One region of the Flavobacterium niveum genome, then DNA from elsewhere that is predicted to be linked to it. Evidence: riboswitches for the same ligand, from Rfam matches in the RefSeq annotation. Region 1 holds a riboswitch; the other holds the start of a gene.
What was found. A riboswitch is a leader RNA that binds a small molecule or an ion and turns the genes downstream of it on or off. The one in region 1 is predicted to bind S-adenosylmethionine.
Positions count from the first base shown of each region.

Region 1 (8,635 bases):
ATTAGGAACAGCTATGCAATGGGCATATTTTTAGTGCTGTTTGCTCTTGTTGCCCTAATTATTGTTCTTGCTTCCGGCAACCAAAAATCAGCCCAGGAAGGTTTCTTTCTATATGTTATGATAGCAATTGCTGTTTTCACATTGTTTAAGGGACTTAAGCTCATTATAGACCAAAAACCTAAAATAATTATCAGCGCTGAAGGCATAGATTCTGAAAAAGCAGGTTTTGTTTCCTGGGAATATATAACAGACGAAAGGATGACTGAAAATGATAACAGTGACAGCTCATCGTTTTTCCTTGAATTTAAAAACCGTGGGGTTGATAAAAAAATTGAAATCAGCTACATGTCTGTTAAACCAAAAAGATTAGCCGAAGTATTACCCATTTACCGTCAAGCTTATGAAGAAAATACTGCTGCTCATAATCATTTGTAGTGTCGCATTTGCCTGCAAAAAGAACCACGTTGCCAAGCCTGATAAGCTGCATAACGGCGACATTATTTTCCAAACCTCAACATCGGCACAAAGCAAGGCGATACAACTGGCTACGCATTCTGAATATTCGCATTGCGGGGTTGTGTATGAAGATGATAGCAAATGGTACGTATTTGAAGCCATACAACCGGTAAAGAAAACACCGCTTAAGGACTGGATAGACCGCGGCCAAAACGACGAATATGTAATAAAGCGGCTTAAAGACACTACTGCCCTAACCCCGGCAGCACTGAAAAAGATGAAGGCCGTAGCCAATACCATGAATGGCAAGGGTTACGACCTGTATTTTGAGTGGAACGACGACCGTATTTATTGCAGCGAACTCGTTTGGAAGCTCTATAAAGAATCTACCGGGCTGGAAATAGGCCGCCTGAAACAGCTCAAGGATTTTGACCTTACCGCACCTGCTGTGCAGCAAAAGCTAAAGGAACGCTACGGTAACAATATTCCTATGGATGAAAAAGTGATTTCCCCGAAGGATGTATACGACAGTGAATTGCTAGAAACGATAGTAGGTAAATATGAAGCTCCATAAACAAACTATAGTAGGTACTATTGCCCTGATGGCAGTTGCCTATGTATTTATGCAAAGCTGTTCATTTGACTATCTTAGTTCAATAATTCCGGGATGGCATACTACACTATTACCTAAAATGCTGTTTACCCGTATAGCGGGGCTTTGGCTGGCAGTAGTTTTATTAATCTATTTTCTGCTGTTGCGAAAAGAAACCAGTAGTACCACTGCCTACACCTATGTCTTTATGACGGTACCTTTTATTTTATGCGATGTGCTTTTATCCCTTTCGGATGTTTTAGGCATCACCATCCTGCATTTATACATCCCACTGTTTTTCATTACTTTAATTCCGTTTGCAGTAGCACAGATTATATTTGTAATAAAACTGTTTTCTTTTACAATAAAAAACCGCAGTAATTAACTGCGGTCCTGTTTTTTATAGTGAAACCATGTCTGCCTTCGCCTGCTCGAACTCTGCCATCATATCGGTTACAACATCGGCAGCAGGTTTTATATCGTGAATTAAACCTGCAATCTGGCCTATTTCAAGTTCGCCTTCTTCCAGGTCACCCTCAAACATGCCTTTTTTGGCACGGGCACGGCCTAATAACGCTTTAAGGTCGTCCGGGGTACAGCCTTTCGCATACAGCGCCATAAGGTCGTTGTAGAATTTATTCTTTATCAGCCTTACAGGAGCCAGTTCTTTCAGGGTAAGGTGGGTATCGCCCTCCTGCATATTCACAATCAAATCCTTAAAGTTTTGGTGTGATGAAGCCTCGGGCGTAGCCACAAAACGGCTGCCTACCTGTACGCCATCGGCACCGAGTACCATAGCAGCCAGCATGCCCCTGCCTGTAGCAATACCCCCCGCAGCTATAAGCGGAATGCCCAGCTGCTCCTTAACCATAGGTATCAGGGTAAAGGTAGTGGTTTCCTCGCGTCCGTTGTGCCCACCGGCTTCAAAGCCTTCGGCAACTACGGCATCCACACCGGCTTCCTGTGCTTTCAGGGCAAATTTTACACTGCTTACCACATGCACCACAGCAATACCTTTTTCTTTAAGGAAAGCCGTCCAGGTCTTGGGGTTACCGGCGCTGGTGAATACAATTTTCACACCTTCCTCTACAATGATGTTCATTATCTCATCAATGTTAGGGTACAGCATGGGTACGTTTACCCCAAAAGGCTTATCGGTTGCGACCTTGCATTTCCTGATATGCTCGCGAAGCACTTCGGGGTACATAGACCCTGCGCCTATGATGCCCAGGCCACCGGCATTACTCACGGCACTGGCCAGTTTGTATCCGCTGGCCCATATCATCCCGGCCTGGATAATGGGATATTTAATGTTAAACAGTTGGGTTATTTTATTCATGGGTTTGGGTTATAGTATCAGTTTTTAACCAGCTTGCCAATGCTGTTGCCAGTGGAATTTTCTACGCGGTAATTATATATACCCGAAGATAATTGGCTTATGTCCACCTGGTTTTTAGCAGTGGTCAGTTGTGTTTTCAGCACTACCTGCCCCAGGTTGTTGTATAATACAAACGGGCCCGTTTCATTTTCGGGGAGGCTTATGTTTACTACATCATTTGCCGGATTTGGGTATACAGTTATACCGTCTTTGTCTGCCTTAGGTACGTCAAGCGTGCTTTGGTACGCTGCCCAAAAATCAGGGATACCGTAACCGTAATAGGCATCAGGATTTGTATATCTGTCGGCAGATTGCTTTATAAGTTGTAGCAATTCAGCATTGGTAAGGTCGGGCAAAGCCTGCCACAAACAAGCCACAAGCCCTGCTGTAATGGGACTGGAAAACGAGGTACCGTTACCCGTGTAAATGTTGCCATCGGTAGCGGCGTAAGCACTGCCCAGGCCCATAGCCATAACATCGGGTTTTATGCGGTTGTCGGCACTTGGCCCCGTCGAGCTGAAATATGCATACTGCTCACCACTATCCACAGCGCCTACGGTAAGCACGTTTACAGCATCAGCCGGTACGCCTATGTGGGGGTTTGATCCAAAGCCTGTATTGCCCGCCGAAACCACTATAAACATGCCTCGGCTAAAGGCAATATCTGCCCCACGTGAAATGAAAGCTGTTTGCCCGTCCATTTCATCATAGCTATAACTATAAGCGGCATTTTCGTAAGTAAAATATCCCAGAGAAGTATTGATAACATCCACACCAAGGCTGTCGGCTTCTTCTGCGGCTTCTACCCAAAACGATTCTTCTACAGGGTTTTCGTATGTCATGCTTTCGGTTACAAAAAGGTAGTAAAACGCATCAGGAGCTGTGCCCACCAGATGATTATCAACATAACCGCCCATAGTACTCAGTACCAGTGTTCCGTGCGTGCCGCCGGTATATACATTATCTGAATTTTCAACAAAATTATGCCCGCCCAGTACCAGGTTGTTATCATACAAATGCTGCATAACAGGCGATGTATCGGTATTAGGAAAGCCTGCATCGAGCACCGCAATGGTCATGCCTGTACCGGTAAAATTGGCCTGGTGCAGCAGGTGGCCGTTCAGCATTTGTATCTGCGCAGCCGCCGAACCGTAGTTGTATTCCGTTTGTACTTCGAGTTGTTTATTGGTGGTTTTGACGTTGGTTTTCGTCTTTGCCGGTTTGCTGTTCAGGCTGTCGTCTGCAAAATCTATTGATACTACATAGGCCAACGAAGTAAGCGCCGAAATATCTGCTATACTACCCCGGATGTGCAATGCATTTAGCCACTTGCTTTTTGCCATAACGGTAATGCCGGCTGCAGTTGTAATACCGTCTATGTATTCGGGGTGTATGGGTACGTCTTTTTCGTCCAAAGCTATGCCCTGTGCGGTACGCCTGTCCAGTGCTTTTTGCGACAGCATTTCCAGCGGGTTTGCCAGATAATAGTCGGCATCGGGCTTATCAGTAAAGTATACCCAGGCATCTTGCTGGGCATGCAGGGCCAAAGCAAAAAGGAAACATAACAGTATGTAAAGCTTTTTCATAGCAAATCAGGTCAATATTCAGCAAATCTACGAGAAACGTTAGTATTCATCAATATCTTCTCCAAACCAAACAAGAGCAACCCCTTTATACATACCAATACCAATAGCTTGCCAAGGATGATTAGCCCATTCACCTTCATTAATAATTACAGCATTATGCCCAGGGCTATTTTTCCAATTTTCCAGTGCTTCTTCAGCACCCATTGTTTTATTTCTGCCGCTTGAAGAATATGCTGTAGCTATTTCATAACCATTATCTGTATAAGACGTGAGTTCACTGGGTTTATTCCATAAGCAGGCTGCGTTTGCATGGTCTTCTGTATAACAACAAGATGTCCAGTCTCCTTTATCAGACCAACTATGCAGGTTACAATTACCGACATCAGGTTTGTTATCAACTAAATCCTTAGCGTGTGTTTGCGCAACAAAATTCAATGAGTTAGATATAGGAATTGGAGGCAATCCTTTCTCATGGCGATATTGCATTATCAATCCATATAATTTGGCTTCAGAATTAGTGCTTTCGCCAGAGCTTACCGAATCATCATCTTCTAATACAAGCGAGCAGGCCAAACAGCTAAATAATAATAAAAAAGATATAATTTTTTTCATAATGTGGGGGAATTAAATAAACATACATTTTACCAAATGTAAACAATATGCTGTAAAGCGCTATACTAAAAATTCAAAAAAAGGTTCGCTAACTCAATTAGTTAAACCCTTTATGAAAAAACAAAAACGATTACAAATGTTATGCATTCTTAGATTATTTTTGTGGAAATTTTTATAAATGTTATTTTTATTGTTAAGCATACTATGCAGCGTATCGGTGGGGATAATCTTTAAAATTGCGGGCAGGAAAGCACGCCGCAGTACCCAGCTGATATTGTGTAATTATGTAGTGGCACTGCTGCTGTGCTACCTTTTTTTTAAGCCGGAGGCTGACGTATCTTACATGGGGCAACACTGGCCGGTTTATGTACCGCTTATGGTTTTGCTGCCCTCTATATTCCTCTTTTTGGCAGCATCTGTAAAGCATGTGGGCATTGTAAAAACCGATGCCGCCCAAAGGTTGTCTTTGTTTATTCCCATACTGGCTGCATGGCTTATTTTCCATGAGGCATTTAACACCTGGAAAATACTGGGGCTTGTAGTGGGTTTCCCCGCACTAATGCTTATACTGAGTAAGAAGGAAGAAACCGGGAATACAGGCCGGGAATGGATATTCCCTACGGTTGTATTGCTGGGCTTCGGGGTGGTAGATACGCTGTTTAAACAGGTGGCACTGCTGGAAAAACCGGGCTACACCACATCGCTATTTATGATATTTACAGGGGCACTTGTGGTTACCCTCCTCATCACAATTTACGAAGCTATTTTCTTAAAGAGGAATATAGAGCCTATCAACTTTGCATTTGGGCTTTTGGTGGGTATTTTTAATTTTGGCAACATCCTTTTTTACCTGAAAGCACATCAGGCTTTTGCCGAAAACCCGTCGACGGTTTTTGCTGCCATGAACATGGGGGTTATTGTCTTGGGCAGCCTTGCAGGTGTTTTTTTATTTAAGGAAAAACTTACAACTAAAAATTACATCGGGATATTCTTAGCACTGGTGGCGATTGTTTTGATTACGCTTTCGCAAATTTCCACATAACACAACTTTCTTAAAACCAATAAGTTAAAACAAAAAAACCAAGCGGGTTGAAATTTTTTCACGAAAATATTTGGAAAATAAAAAACTCCTCCCTTACCTTTGCAGCAAGTTCTTCAAAATTATTCTTATCCAGAAAGACCGAGGGAATTGACCCGATGACGTCTTGGCAACCTGTCCTGCATTTGTGCTGATAAGGTGCCACATTCAACCACGCCTATGGCGGGGAAAGATAAGTAAGAAACAGCAAATATATAATTTACCATATATGCCTTTCTGACTTGTCGGGAAGGCTTTTTTATTTTATGCCTTTTCGATACCTGGCTTTGAATAGTTTTTGAGAAACGAAATGTTTAACAAAAATTAATTCGAAAAGATGAAAGAACAAACTGCAATCCTGAACAACCTGCCTATCGACCCGCTAACCGGAAGTATTTCGGTGCCTATTTACCAAACTTCAACATTTGTACAGGATGCACCGGGTGTTCACAAAGGCTTTGATTATGCACGCAGCAACAACCCTACCCGCAAGGTACTGGAAGATACTATAGCCCAGCTTGAAAACGGTACTAACGGTTACGCTTTTGCCAGCGGCCTTGCAGCGATAGACGCCGTTATAAAACTACTTAGCGCCGGTGATGAGGTTATTGCAGTAGACGATATTTACGGTGGTGCCTTCAGGTTGTTTACCCATGTGTACCAAAAATTCGGCATCAGCATTAAGTACGTAGATACTACCAATGCACAAAACGTAGCCGATGCCGTAACCGACAAAACCAAACTGATCTGGATAGAGTCGCCTACAAACCCTACACTGAAAATTTCTGATATTGAAGCCATTGGCAAGATTGCCAAGGCAAATAACATACTGCTTTGCGTAGACAATACTTTTGCTTCGCCAATAGCGCAAAAGCCGCTTAACCTTGGTGCCGACATCGTGGTACACAGTGCTACAAAATACCTTTCGGGCCATAGTGACCTTATTGCCGGCCTTGTGGTTACAGCCACCCAGGAACTTGGCGACAAAATAAAATTCATCCAGAATGCTTCGGGTGCCATCCTTGGGCCGTTTGACAGCTGGTTGGTTATCCGCGGTATAGAAACCCTTAGCCTGCGCATTAAGGCACATGCCGAAAATGCACAAAAAGTGGCTGAATACCTTCTTGAAGAAAAACTGGTTAAAAACGTATACTATCCGGGCCTTACTACGCACCACAACCACGAAATTGCCAAAAAGCAACAGAAGTACTTTGGCGGTGTGGTAACGTTTGACCTGGTGATAGACGACAAAGAACTGGCCAGCAAAATAGTAAGCAGCACCAAGTTGTTTAAACTTGCCGAAAGCCTTGGCGGGGTGAAAAGCCTGCTGTGTTTACCGTGTGAAATGACCCACAAGTCTATCCCGGCAGAAAAGCGTTACCAGGCAGGTGTTACCGACAGCCTTATACGCCTTAGCGTAGGCCTTGAAGATGCAGACGACCTTATCGAAGACCTGAAACAGGCTTTTGCAGTGGCAATAAGCGTTCAGGAAAATGCATCGGCAACCGTATAATTAAAAAGAAGAAAAATCACCTCAGGATAGGGAAAAATGGCTAGAAAACAATTGAATATAGGCTTATTTGGGTTTGGTGTAGTAGGGCATGGCCTGTATGAAGTACTGCAAAAAACTCCGGGCCTTCAGGCAACAATCAAGAACATTTGCGTAAAAGACAAGAACAAGCAGCGTGAAATAGGCCCGGAAAATTTTACGTACGATAAAAACGACATCCTTAACGACGACAGCATTAATGTTGTGGTAGAGCTTATAGACGATGCCGATGCTGCGTACGAAATTGTAACGGCTGCACTGAAAAAAGGCAAGGCTGTGGTAAGCGCCAACAAAAAAATGGTGGCCGAACACTTTGCCGAACTGCTGCAACTGCAACGCGAGTACAATGTACCGTTGCTATATGAAGCGGCTGCTTGTGCCAGTATGCCTATCATCCGTAACCTGGAGGAGTACTACGATAACGACCTGCTTGATTCTATAGAAGGCATTGTAAACGGCAGTACAAACTATATACTTACCAAGACCTTTTCCGAAAACCTTAGCTATGCGGATGCGCTGAAGCAGGCTCAGGATTTGGGCTTTGCCGAAAGTAACCCGATACTGGATACCGGCGGTTTTGATGCTAAATACAAGCTACAGATATTACTGGCGCACTCGTTTGGCTACATAGCTACCCCTGATGAGATATTCAACCTGGGCATAGACAATATAGGCGAACTTGAACTGAAGTACGCCAAAGAAAAAGGCTTTAAGATAAAACTGGTAGCACAGGCTTTTAAAGGTGCAGACAATACCATTTCGGCATTTGTGACGCCTAAGTTTGTAACCCCGGAAGACCGTCTGTATAACGTAGACGATGTGTTTAACGGTGTGCTTACCAAAACGTACTTTGCCGATACACATTTCTTCGTAGGCCGTGGTGCGGGTGCTTACCCTACAGCATCGGCTGTATTGTCTGATATTTCGGCACTGAGCTATGACTACCGCTACGAATATAAAAAGATACTGCGCCAGGAAAACCTGAGCCTAAGCAACGATGCCGAGCTTAAGGTACTATTGCGTCACCTTAAAGACGATGCGGAAGCCCTGAAACTGAAATTTAATACTGTAGAGGAAGCCTACCTTAATAACAGCGCGGGCTACATTACAGGAGATATTACGCTGAGCAACCTTAAACAACTGCAACAGCAATACGGCAGCGATGTTTCGTTTATCCTTATCAATGTGGTTAAGGAAACGAAGAACGCCTCCACAGCGCAGGTAGCCGTGCCTGCATAACAAACAAAGGATTTTCTTTCAACTATTTTCCAATTACCGGAAGCCTCCCTACTCCACTGGGGAGGTTTCTTTTTTTAACAAAAAGCGGTTTGTATTGAACTTTTGAATATATTAGCGCTGCTAATTTTTAAAACATTCACAAATT
Region 1 is NZ_JBUYSX010000005.1:379,079-387,713, reverse strand. Features, by position in the region: gene ACZIX4_RS14795 (hypothetical protein) at 1-435, shown strand, start outside; gene ACZIX4_RS14790 (YiiX family permuted papain-like enzyme) at 401-1,030, shown strand; gene ACZIX4_RS14785 (hypothetical protein) at 1,017-1,433, shown strand; gene ACZIX4_RS14780 (NAD(P)H-dependent flavin oxidoreductase) at 1,449-2,387, opposite strand; gene ACZIX4_RS14775 (S8 family serine peptidase) at 2,405-4,012, opposite strand; gene ACZIX4_RS14770 (CAP domain-containing protein) at 4,052-4,624, opposite strand; gene ACZIX4_RS14765 (EamA/RhaT family transporter) at 4,803-5,666, shown strand; SAM riboswitch class I at 5,789-5,902, shown strand; gene ACZIX4_RS14760 (trans-sulfuration enzyme family protein) at 6,040-7,215, shown strand; gene ACZIX4_RS14755 (homoserine dehydrogenase) at 7,267-8,490, shown strand.

Region 2 (8,635 bases), on a different contig from region 1:
TTTCATGGTGTAATAATTGGTTTAGGGTATGCTGTAAAAACAGAAAAGTACACGGTTTATTATGCCTTTAACTACTGGCAAATAAAATTATTGCTTTTAGCGTTATTATTTTAATTTCCTAACCAAAACCTACAGAAAGCTATGCGCTCAATCTTCAAAAGAATAATTCATCCTGTTTTTATTTTACTTTTGTTATTTACGGGTAATTTGCTCAATGCTCAGGTAGTAGACAGGGCACCAAGCGGTCGCCAAAATGTTTTAGCTGTTGAAGGAGGGGGGATATTAATTACCCCTGATACTATAACTCCTGTCCAAACATTGATAAACCGGCTGGATGGTAAGTGGGAGTTTGAAGAAACCGGTAAAGCCTATTGGATTGGTTACACGCAAGATATGTTTTCTATTGCCTCATACAATGATGATGCAATACCTGAACTGATAAAACTTTTTAAGTCGGCGAAAACCGAAAATGGTAAAATAGGCGCAATATATACACTACATCTTATTGGAATAAACAGAGAAATTGCAGGGAGGTTCTATGAAAAATTTGTGAATCCGAACGCGCGGATAGCTCTGTTAGGGTTACTACAAGATAAGGATTATGCCGTTGATGTGATGGAACTGCTGATGCGTGATCCTTGGCAGTCTGATCTTCCTTTTCTTTTTAAGGCGCTTTCAAAACAGAAAAATAAAGATATTCTTTGGGCAATGGTTAATGCAATGAAGCGGTACGAAATTCCAGGAGTGCCAATAAATAATCAGATTCCCAAAGATATAGGAGGATTAACGGTTACAATTGATGAAACTACTGACCCGGGCACTAAGAAATTTGACGATTATAGGAAGAAATTTTTGATGCTGTTTCAACATACATTCCCCGGGCAAATAGTTGTTGAAAACGAACTATTTAAGCAGGAATTGTCAAAACACAATGTTACTGAAGGTGCGCGAACGGTGGAGATTAGTAAATTTTTAAGGGATATGAGGATTGCTCCGCGCAATACTGTTAATTATAGTAGCCTGGGTGCGAAAGTAGCATATGGCTATAAAAACGGTAAGCTATATTTTTACACTCTTAAAACAGCCGGAAAAATTTTAAGCGAATGGTGGGAAAGCCTTTCCGAACCACAAAAAGCAGCAATACTAAATTATAAACCGGACACTAATTAGTGCCCGGTTTATAATATTGTGTCAGACCATCGAACCAATCCAACAATCTAACAATCCAAATGTCTAACAATCCAATAATCTAAAAAATCTCCTTAGCTATCGCTTTGATGTTTTCTGCTTTACCCATGCTGTAATAGTGCAGCACCGGTATACCGGCCTTAACCAGCTCCTTGCTTTGTGCAATGCACCATTCTATGCCCACCTGTTTTACGGCGGCATTGTCTTTGGCCTTAACCACCTCCATAATCAGCTCGTCCGGAAGGTCAACGCTAAAGCGGTGCGGAATGGTATTAAGGTGTTTTTTGGTGGCAATGGGCTTCAACCCCGGGATGATAGGTACCGTAATACCCTCCTTGCGGCATTTGGCTACAAAGTCGAAAAACTTCTGGTTGTCAAAGAATAGCTGGGTAACAATGTACTGGGCGCCGTTTCGTATTTTTTGCTTCAGGTAATGGATGTCGCTGTCCAGGCTTGGGGCCTCCATGTGCTTTTCGGGGTAACCCGCCACTCCGATGCAAAAGTTTGTCGCTGCCGAGTTTTGTAACTCATCGTCAAGGTACACGCCGTTGTTAAGGTTCACGATCTGCGAAACCAGTTCGGTGGCATAGTTATGCCCGTCTTTTTCGGGACGGAAGTAGGTTTCGTTTTTCACGGCATCGCCACGTAGTGCTACCACGTTTTGTATGCCCAGGAAGTCAAGGTCGATAAGAAAGTTCTCGGTATCTTCCTTAGAAAACCCGCCGCACAGTATGTGCGGAATGGCATCTACCTGGTACTTATTTTGTATTGCCGAACAGATACCCACAGTGCCGGGGCGTTTCTTCACCACGCGGCGTTCCAGCAGGCCGCTCGGTAGCTCCTTGTAATCGTACTCCTCACGGTGGTAGGTAACGTCTATAAATGGTGGGTTAAACTCCATAAGCGGGTCTATGCCATCAAAAATAGACTGTATGTTTTGCCCCTTAAGCGGTGGCAGTATCTCAAATGAAAACTGGGTTTTGCCCTGCGCGTTCTCTATATGTTCGGTTACTTTCATTATTGTTTTAGTTTAAAGTTTCAGGTTTCAAGTTGGTTTCACAGTTCTGGGAGGAACTGCCTACTGCCACTGAAAACTGAATACTTTTTAATCTGCTATATTAGGATTCAGCCATTTATTAGCTGTTTCTATACTTACATTTCTTCGTTTGGCGTAGTCTTCCACCTGGTCGGCTTTTATCTTTCCAAGTCCAAAGTATTTACTCTGCGGGTTCGCAAAATAATACCCCGATACCGATGCGGCCGGCCACATGGCAAGGCTCTCGGTAAGTTTCACACCTATTTGTTTTTCTACATCCAGCACCTCCCAAATGGTGTTTTTCTCCAAATGGTCGGGGCATGCAGGGTAACCCGGTGCCGGGCGTATGCCTTCGTACTGTTCCTTAATCAGTTCGGCATTGCTTAGGTGCTCTTCGTTAGCATAACCCCAAAACTCCTTACGTACACGTTCGTGCAGGTATTCGGCAAAGGCTTCCGCGAAACGGTCGCCCAGCGCCTTAGCCATAATTGAATTGTAATCGTCGTGTTCCTTTTCAAATTCGGCAGCTTTTTCGTCTACCCCAAAACCGGTAGTAACGCAAAACGCACCCATATAATCCTGCTTGCCGCTTTCAACCGGGGCAACAAAATCTGCTAATGCGATGTTTGGAGCACCTTTGGTTTTTTGTGATTGTTGGCGAAGCGTTAGGAAAAGGCCCTCAGGGCTTAACTGTATATCATCATCATTCACCGTATTCGCTTTGAAAACCCCAAAAATACCCTTGGCCTCAAACCAGTTTTCGTCTACGATTTGTTTCAGCATTTTTTGTGCATCGGCAAATAATGATTGTGCCTGTTCGCCCACTACATCATCGGTTAGTATCGCAGGGTACTTGCCGTGCAAATCCCACGTCTGGAAAAACGGTGTCCAGTCAATATAGGGTTCCAGTTCCTCCAGCTTAGGGTAAATGGTTTGCACACCTAATTGTTTCGGCTCAAATGGCGTAAAAGCTTCCCAATCAATTTTGTATTTATTCGCACGCGCGTCGGCTATGCTTAAAAAGTCTTTTTCGCGGGTACGGTTCAGGTAACCCTCGCGCAACTTGTCATATTCTTCGCGGATGGATTTGGCATAATCAGCTTTTACGGTAGTGCTAATCAGGCTTCCGGCAACAGTAACGGCGCGGCTGGCATCGTTAACGTGTACCACGGTGTCGCCATATTCAGGGGCAATTTTCACGGCGGTGTGGGCGCGGCTGGTAGTAGCGCCACCTATCATTACCGGTATGTTGATGTTAAGGCGTTCAAGCTCCTTAGCCAGGTACACCATTTCGTCAAGCGAAGGCGTTATCAGCCCACTCAATCCTATAATGTCTACCTGTTCCTTAACGGCGGTTTCTATAATTTTTTCGGGCGGAACCATTACACCCAGGTCTATGATTTCAAAGTTATTACAGGCCAGTACTACCGATACGATGTTCTTTCCGATGTCGTGCACGTCGCCTTTTACAGTTGCCATAAGCACCTTACCGGCGCTTGATGATTTGCCATCTTTTTCTTCTTCGATGAAAGGTAAAAGATACGCCACCGCCTTTTTCATTACACGTGCCGACTTCACCACCTGCGGCAGGAACATTTTACCCGAACCAAACAGGTCGCCCACCACGTTCATGCCCGCCATAAGGTTGATTTCAATTACCTCAATTGGTTTGGCGGCAGCAAGGCGTGCTTCTTCCACATCGGTTTCAATAAACTCATCGATACCCTTAACCAACGCGTGGGTAAGTCGCTCCTGTACCGGCAGCGCGCGCCATTCCTGTGCCTGTTTTTCGGTAGTTTTTACATCGCCCTTTACATTTTCGGCGAAAGCCAAAAGGCGTTCGGTAGCATCATCGCGACGATCCAAAAGCACGTCTTCTACATGCTCCATGAGGTCTTTATCTACGTTGTCGTATACCTCAATCATCTCGGGGTTTACAATACCCATGTCCATACCGTGCTGTATGGCGTGGTACAGGAATGCCGAGTGCATGGCCTCGCGAACCCTGTCGTTACCCCTAAAGGAGAACGATACGTTACTCACCCCGCCGCTTACGTGGGCGTGTGGAAGGTTGGTACGTATCCATTTGGTAGCCAGAAAGAAGTCAATCGCATTGCGGCGGTGTTCTTCCATACCCGTAGCTACGGGGAAAATATTCGGGTCGAAAATAATGTCTTCCGGCGGGAAGCCCACTTTGTCGACCAATATATCGTAACTGCGCTTGCAAATTTCTATACGACGTTCGTAGGTGTCGGCCTGGCCGGTTTCATCAAATGCCATGATAATGGCCGCCGCACCGTAGCGTTTTATCTTTTTAGCGTGGTCTATAAACAATTCCTCACCCTCTTTAAGGCTGATGGAGTTCACCACGCTCTTGCCCTGTGCCACTTTAAGCCCTGCCTCAATGATTTCCCATTTAGAGCTGTCTATCATCAGCGGTACACGGGCTATGTCCGGCTCACTGGCTATCAGATTCAGGAACTTGGTCATGGCATACACGCCATCCAGCATTCCCTCGTCCATATTCACGTCGATAATCTGCGCGCCGCCTTCAACCTGCGCACGGGCAATATCGAGTGCTTCTTCGTATTTTTCTTCTTTGATTAAACGTAGGAATTTACGCGAACCCGTAACATTAGTACGTTCGCCCACGTTTATAAAGTTACTTTCGGGGGTAACGATAAGGGGTTCTAAACCAGACAAGCGTAAATAACGGTTGTTGGTTGTTGGTTGTTGGTTATTGGTAACTTCACTCATGCCTGCATCTTCTTGTAATAATTAATAAAACCATTTAAAAGCCTTTTGCATGATTGAATTAATCCAATAAGCTCTTCAAATTCTTTTTCATTTAAATATTTTTGGTCTAAAGCCAAATAACATTGTGTTTCAAGTTCAAATAAAGATCCTCTGGCAATATGGAGGAAATGTATCGTTTCTTTGGTGGTTTGCCTACCACATCCTTCAGCTATATTTGAAGGTACTGATACAGCACACCTCCTCATTTGGTTTGTTAGCCCGTATATTTCTTCCTTCGGAAATTGTTTTGTTATTGTGTAAAGGACATTGGTCAGTTTTCTTGCCTCAACCCAAACATCTAAGTTCGTATATACCATATAAGTTCACGTTCTGTCCAACAACTATCAACCAACAACCAACAACTTTCTGGGTTCATATTCAGACGCTACTTCAGCAATCAAACGGATGTGATCCGGCGTGGTGCCACAACAGCCGCCAATTATATTAATAAGGTTGTCGTCAAGGTATTCCCTGATGAGTACCTGCATTTCTTCGGGAGTCTGGTCGTATTGCCCAAAGGCGTTTGGCAATCCGGCATTCGGGTGTGCCGAAACGCTGAACTGTGTATTGTGCGCCAAACGTTTCAGGTAAGGTTTCAGCTGGTCGGCGCCCAAAGCGCAGTTAAACCCAACACTTAATAACGGTATATGCGAAATCGAAATCAGGAATGCTTCTACCGTTTGTCCGCTCAGGGTACGCCCCGAAGCATCAGTAATAGTTCCGCTCACCATAATGGGAATGTCAAGGCCCAGTTCATCCTTAACTTCCTCTATGGCAAAAAGCGCTGCCTTTGCGTTAAGCGTATCAAAAATGGTTTCCACCAAAAGTATGTCTGAGCCGCCATCAATCAACGCCTTTACCTGCTCTTTGTAGGCGATGCGAAGGTCGTCAAAGGTTACGGCGCGGTAGCCCGGGTCGTTCACATCGGGACTCATGCTGGCGGTACGGTTGGTAGGACCTATAGAACCGGCTACAAAACGTGGCCTGTCGGGGTTGGCAGCGGTAAATTCATCGGCAACTTCCCTCGCGAGGCGTGCCGACTCATAGTTCAGCTCATACACAAGGTCTTCCATGTGGTAATCGGCCATGCCTATGGTGGTGCCACTAAAGGTATTGGTTTCCACAATGTCGGCTCCGGCAGCAAAGTACTGGCGGTGCACGTCTTTAATGGCCTCGGGCTGGGTGAGGGTCAGCAGGTCGTTATTGCCCTTAAGCGGGTGCGGGAAATCCTTAAAGCGTTCGCCGCGAAAATCTTCCTCGGTAAAACTATGGCGCTGCAGCATGGTTCCCATGGCTCCGTCAAGTATCAAAATGCGTTTAGCCAGCGCGTCGTGTATAGGTAACATTAGTTTCAGGTTTAAAGTTTCAAGTTGCCATTGGCACTTAAAATTTGTTTCTAAAAATTATGTCATCAGGTGGGGTAGAAGGGAGGGTAAATTCCGTTTCTGTTATCTATCCGCGTTTTACTTGGTAGAATGTAGCACCTTCTTTACAGGGAAAGGGTTGCTAAGGTTTCATCGGGTCTAATCCCTCCACCTTTCGTGATAACATGTTGCAATTGTGTTAAAGAACACTGCAAAAGTAATATATAGATTTGTAGAAAGCAAATATTAGTTTTGGATGTTAGTTTGCATGTTTTTGTTAAATTTATAAAAAGATTAAAACAATCGTTTTAGTCTTTAAGATGTAATTAAGATATTGTCAGGTTTGTAATAGAATGTGTCTTAGGGCTTATATTTTTAAAATTGGAACATATGAAAAAAGATATTAATGAAAAATGTTTTGGAACATTTGGTTGGCGTCAGTTTTGGGAAAATAGAACAGGAATTTTAAATGAATATGATCGTTTAAAGAAATTGAATGTAAATAATCCTGTTCGAACATCTCATGGTGTAGCGCTTGAGGCTAAAATACGTGAATGGTTAGGAAGTTTTTTACCCAAAAAATATGGTGTTACATCGGGTTATATCATACCAGATATTGTTGTGGGTTCGTATATGTTAAGGCATTTCGATATTATAATTTATAACCAGTTAGAAGCTCCAGTGCTTTGGTTGGAAGATAATAGTGATAATTCTCCAAATGGATCAAAAAAAGCAATTCCAGCAAAATATGTTAAAGCGGTTATTGAGGTCAAAGCTTCTTTTACCAAAAAAAGCATTATAAGTTCAATAGAAAAATTACAAGAGCTTAATGAGTTTTATGGATATCTTCCTGAGAGTTTTAGTTGCTATTCAATTTTTGCAGAAATTGGTAATGACTTACAAAATAATACTATAATTTTAGAGGAGTTTGTCAAAGCAACGGGAGTTGTAGGATACAAAAGTAGTTTGGTTTTAAGGAATAGTGTGGATGAAGATGCTTCAGGGCAAATTAATTTATTTAATTCTGATGATAATGACAAAAAAAACCTAGACAGCGCTTTATGTAAACCTTTGGATGACTTGAATATATATGTTGATAAATTAGGTAATCTACAAATAACTGAGCAATTTGTAGGTGCGTCTTTGCATGTAACTTCGGAAAATACACTTTCTGTTACAAAAATGTATGCTCCATGTATAATTAAGGATAATATAGCAGTGCAATTAATGTGGTCTCATAATAGCTTTACAAGATTTTTTATTGATTTAATTAATTATTTAGAAGGAATACCTTCAGTTAAGGATAAAATGAATTTCGGGCAGATTTATGACAGAATTGAAAAGAGAGATATTTAAATCTTTACTATTTGAATAAAGTTTTTCTGTATAATTTTCAGCATTATGTGTTTAGTAGGGGTAATAAATTCCAAAACCAGCCCTAAGCTGTTTTTGCTTCCTCAACTGCCAGTTCGTATGTTGCAGGTGCCTGATGATATGATTGATTATTCTCCCTATTCTTTACAGATAACAATAATGTCTTTTTCTCCCCTGGGTTGTACGGGCAGGTTCAGCATTAAATCCAGTTCCTTAGAATACGATGGCGAACCATAACTGGGGTAAATATATTCGAAATTATATTTCTCAAAAAGCTTGTGTTCAATAGTGCGGAATGCACTGAAGAAATTACCTAAAGCCTTCTTTTCGGTTGCGTTTTCCGGCCTGAAGTGCGTAAGGGTAATGTTGTTAAGTTTAATGATAAACACCTCCTCATCTTGTGTAAACGGGTAGCCTTTTTCTATACGCTTAGCTTCCTGCAGGTATAGTTGTACTATTTCTTCGCGGGTATAGCATGCCTTGTTTATGGGGAGCAATTTGCCCATACCGCACCCTGCGCAGGTTAGTAACAGTAGTGCAGCAAATAGTATACGCATAGAGGGTTAGTGTTTGGTATGGTAAAGATATAAAACAGAAAAGCAGCCTATGCGGCTGCTTCCTTAGTTTTTCCGGCAATTTGCAGTACGGCATCATACAGCGCATCGCCTGCGGCAGTGGCATCGCCCGGTACCGATGGTATAAAACGGTAGCCCAACCCGCGGGTTTCGGTAAGGAACTTAATGCCCTTTTCGAAATTCTCAGGCAGGTACTGCACCGTTTCGTTAATCGATACAATGCTGAAGCCCGTGCGTACCAGCGTAGGGTACTCGGCAGGCAGTTCGGCACTTGGCGTGGCATCTACAAAAATTACGTTATG
Region 2 is NZ_JBUYSX010000004.1:414,153-422,787, forward strand. Features, by position in the region: gene ACZIX4_RS12605 (TlpA family protein disulfide reductase) at 1-6, opposite strand, end outside; gene ACZIX4_RS12610 (hypothetical protein) at 142-1,170, shown strand; gene metF (methylenetetrahydrofolate reductase [NAD(P)H]) at 1,250-2,206, opposite strand; gene metH (methionine synthase) at 2,294-4,981, opposite strand; gene ACZIX4_RS12625 (four helix bundle protein) at 4,978-5,337, opposite strand; gene ACZIX4_RS12630 (homocysteine S-methyltransferase family protein) at 5,365-6,366, opposite strand; SAM riboswitch class I at 6,466-6,571, opposite strand; gene ACZIX4_RS12635 (DUF6602 domain-containing protein) at 6,775-7,740, shown strand; gene ACZIX4_RS12640 (hypothetical protein) at 7,896-8,315, opposite strand; gene ACZIX4_RS12645 (hypothetical protein) at 8,363-8,635, opposite strand, start outside.
Region 2: another riboswitch for S-adenosylmethionine. It lies ahead of ACZIX4_RS12630 (homocysteine S-methyltransferase family protein); the one in region 1 lies ahead of ACZIX4_RS14760 (trans-sulfuration enzyme family protein).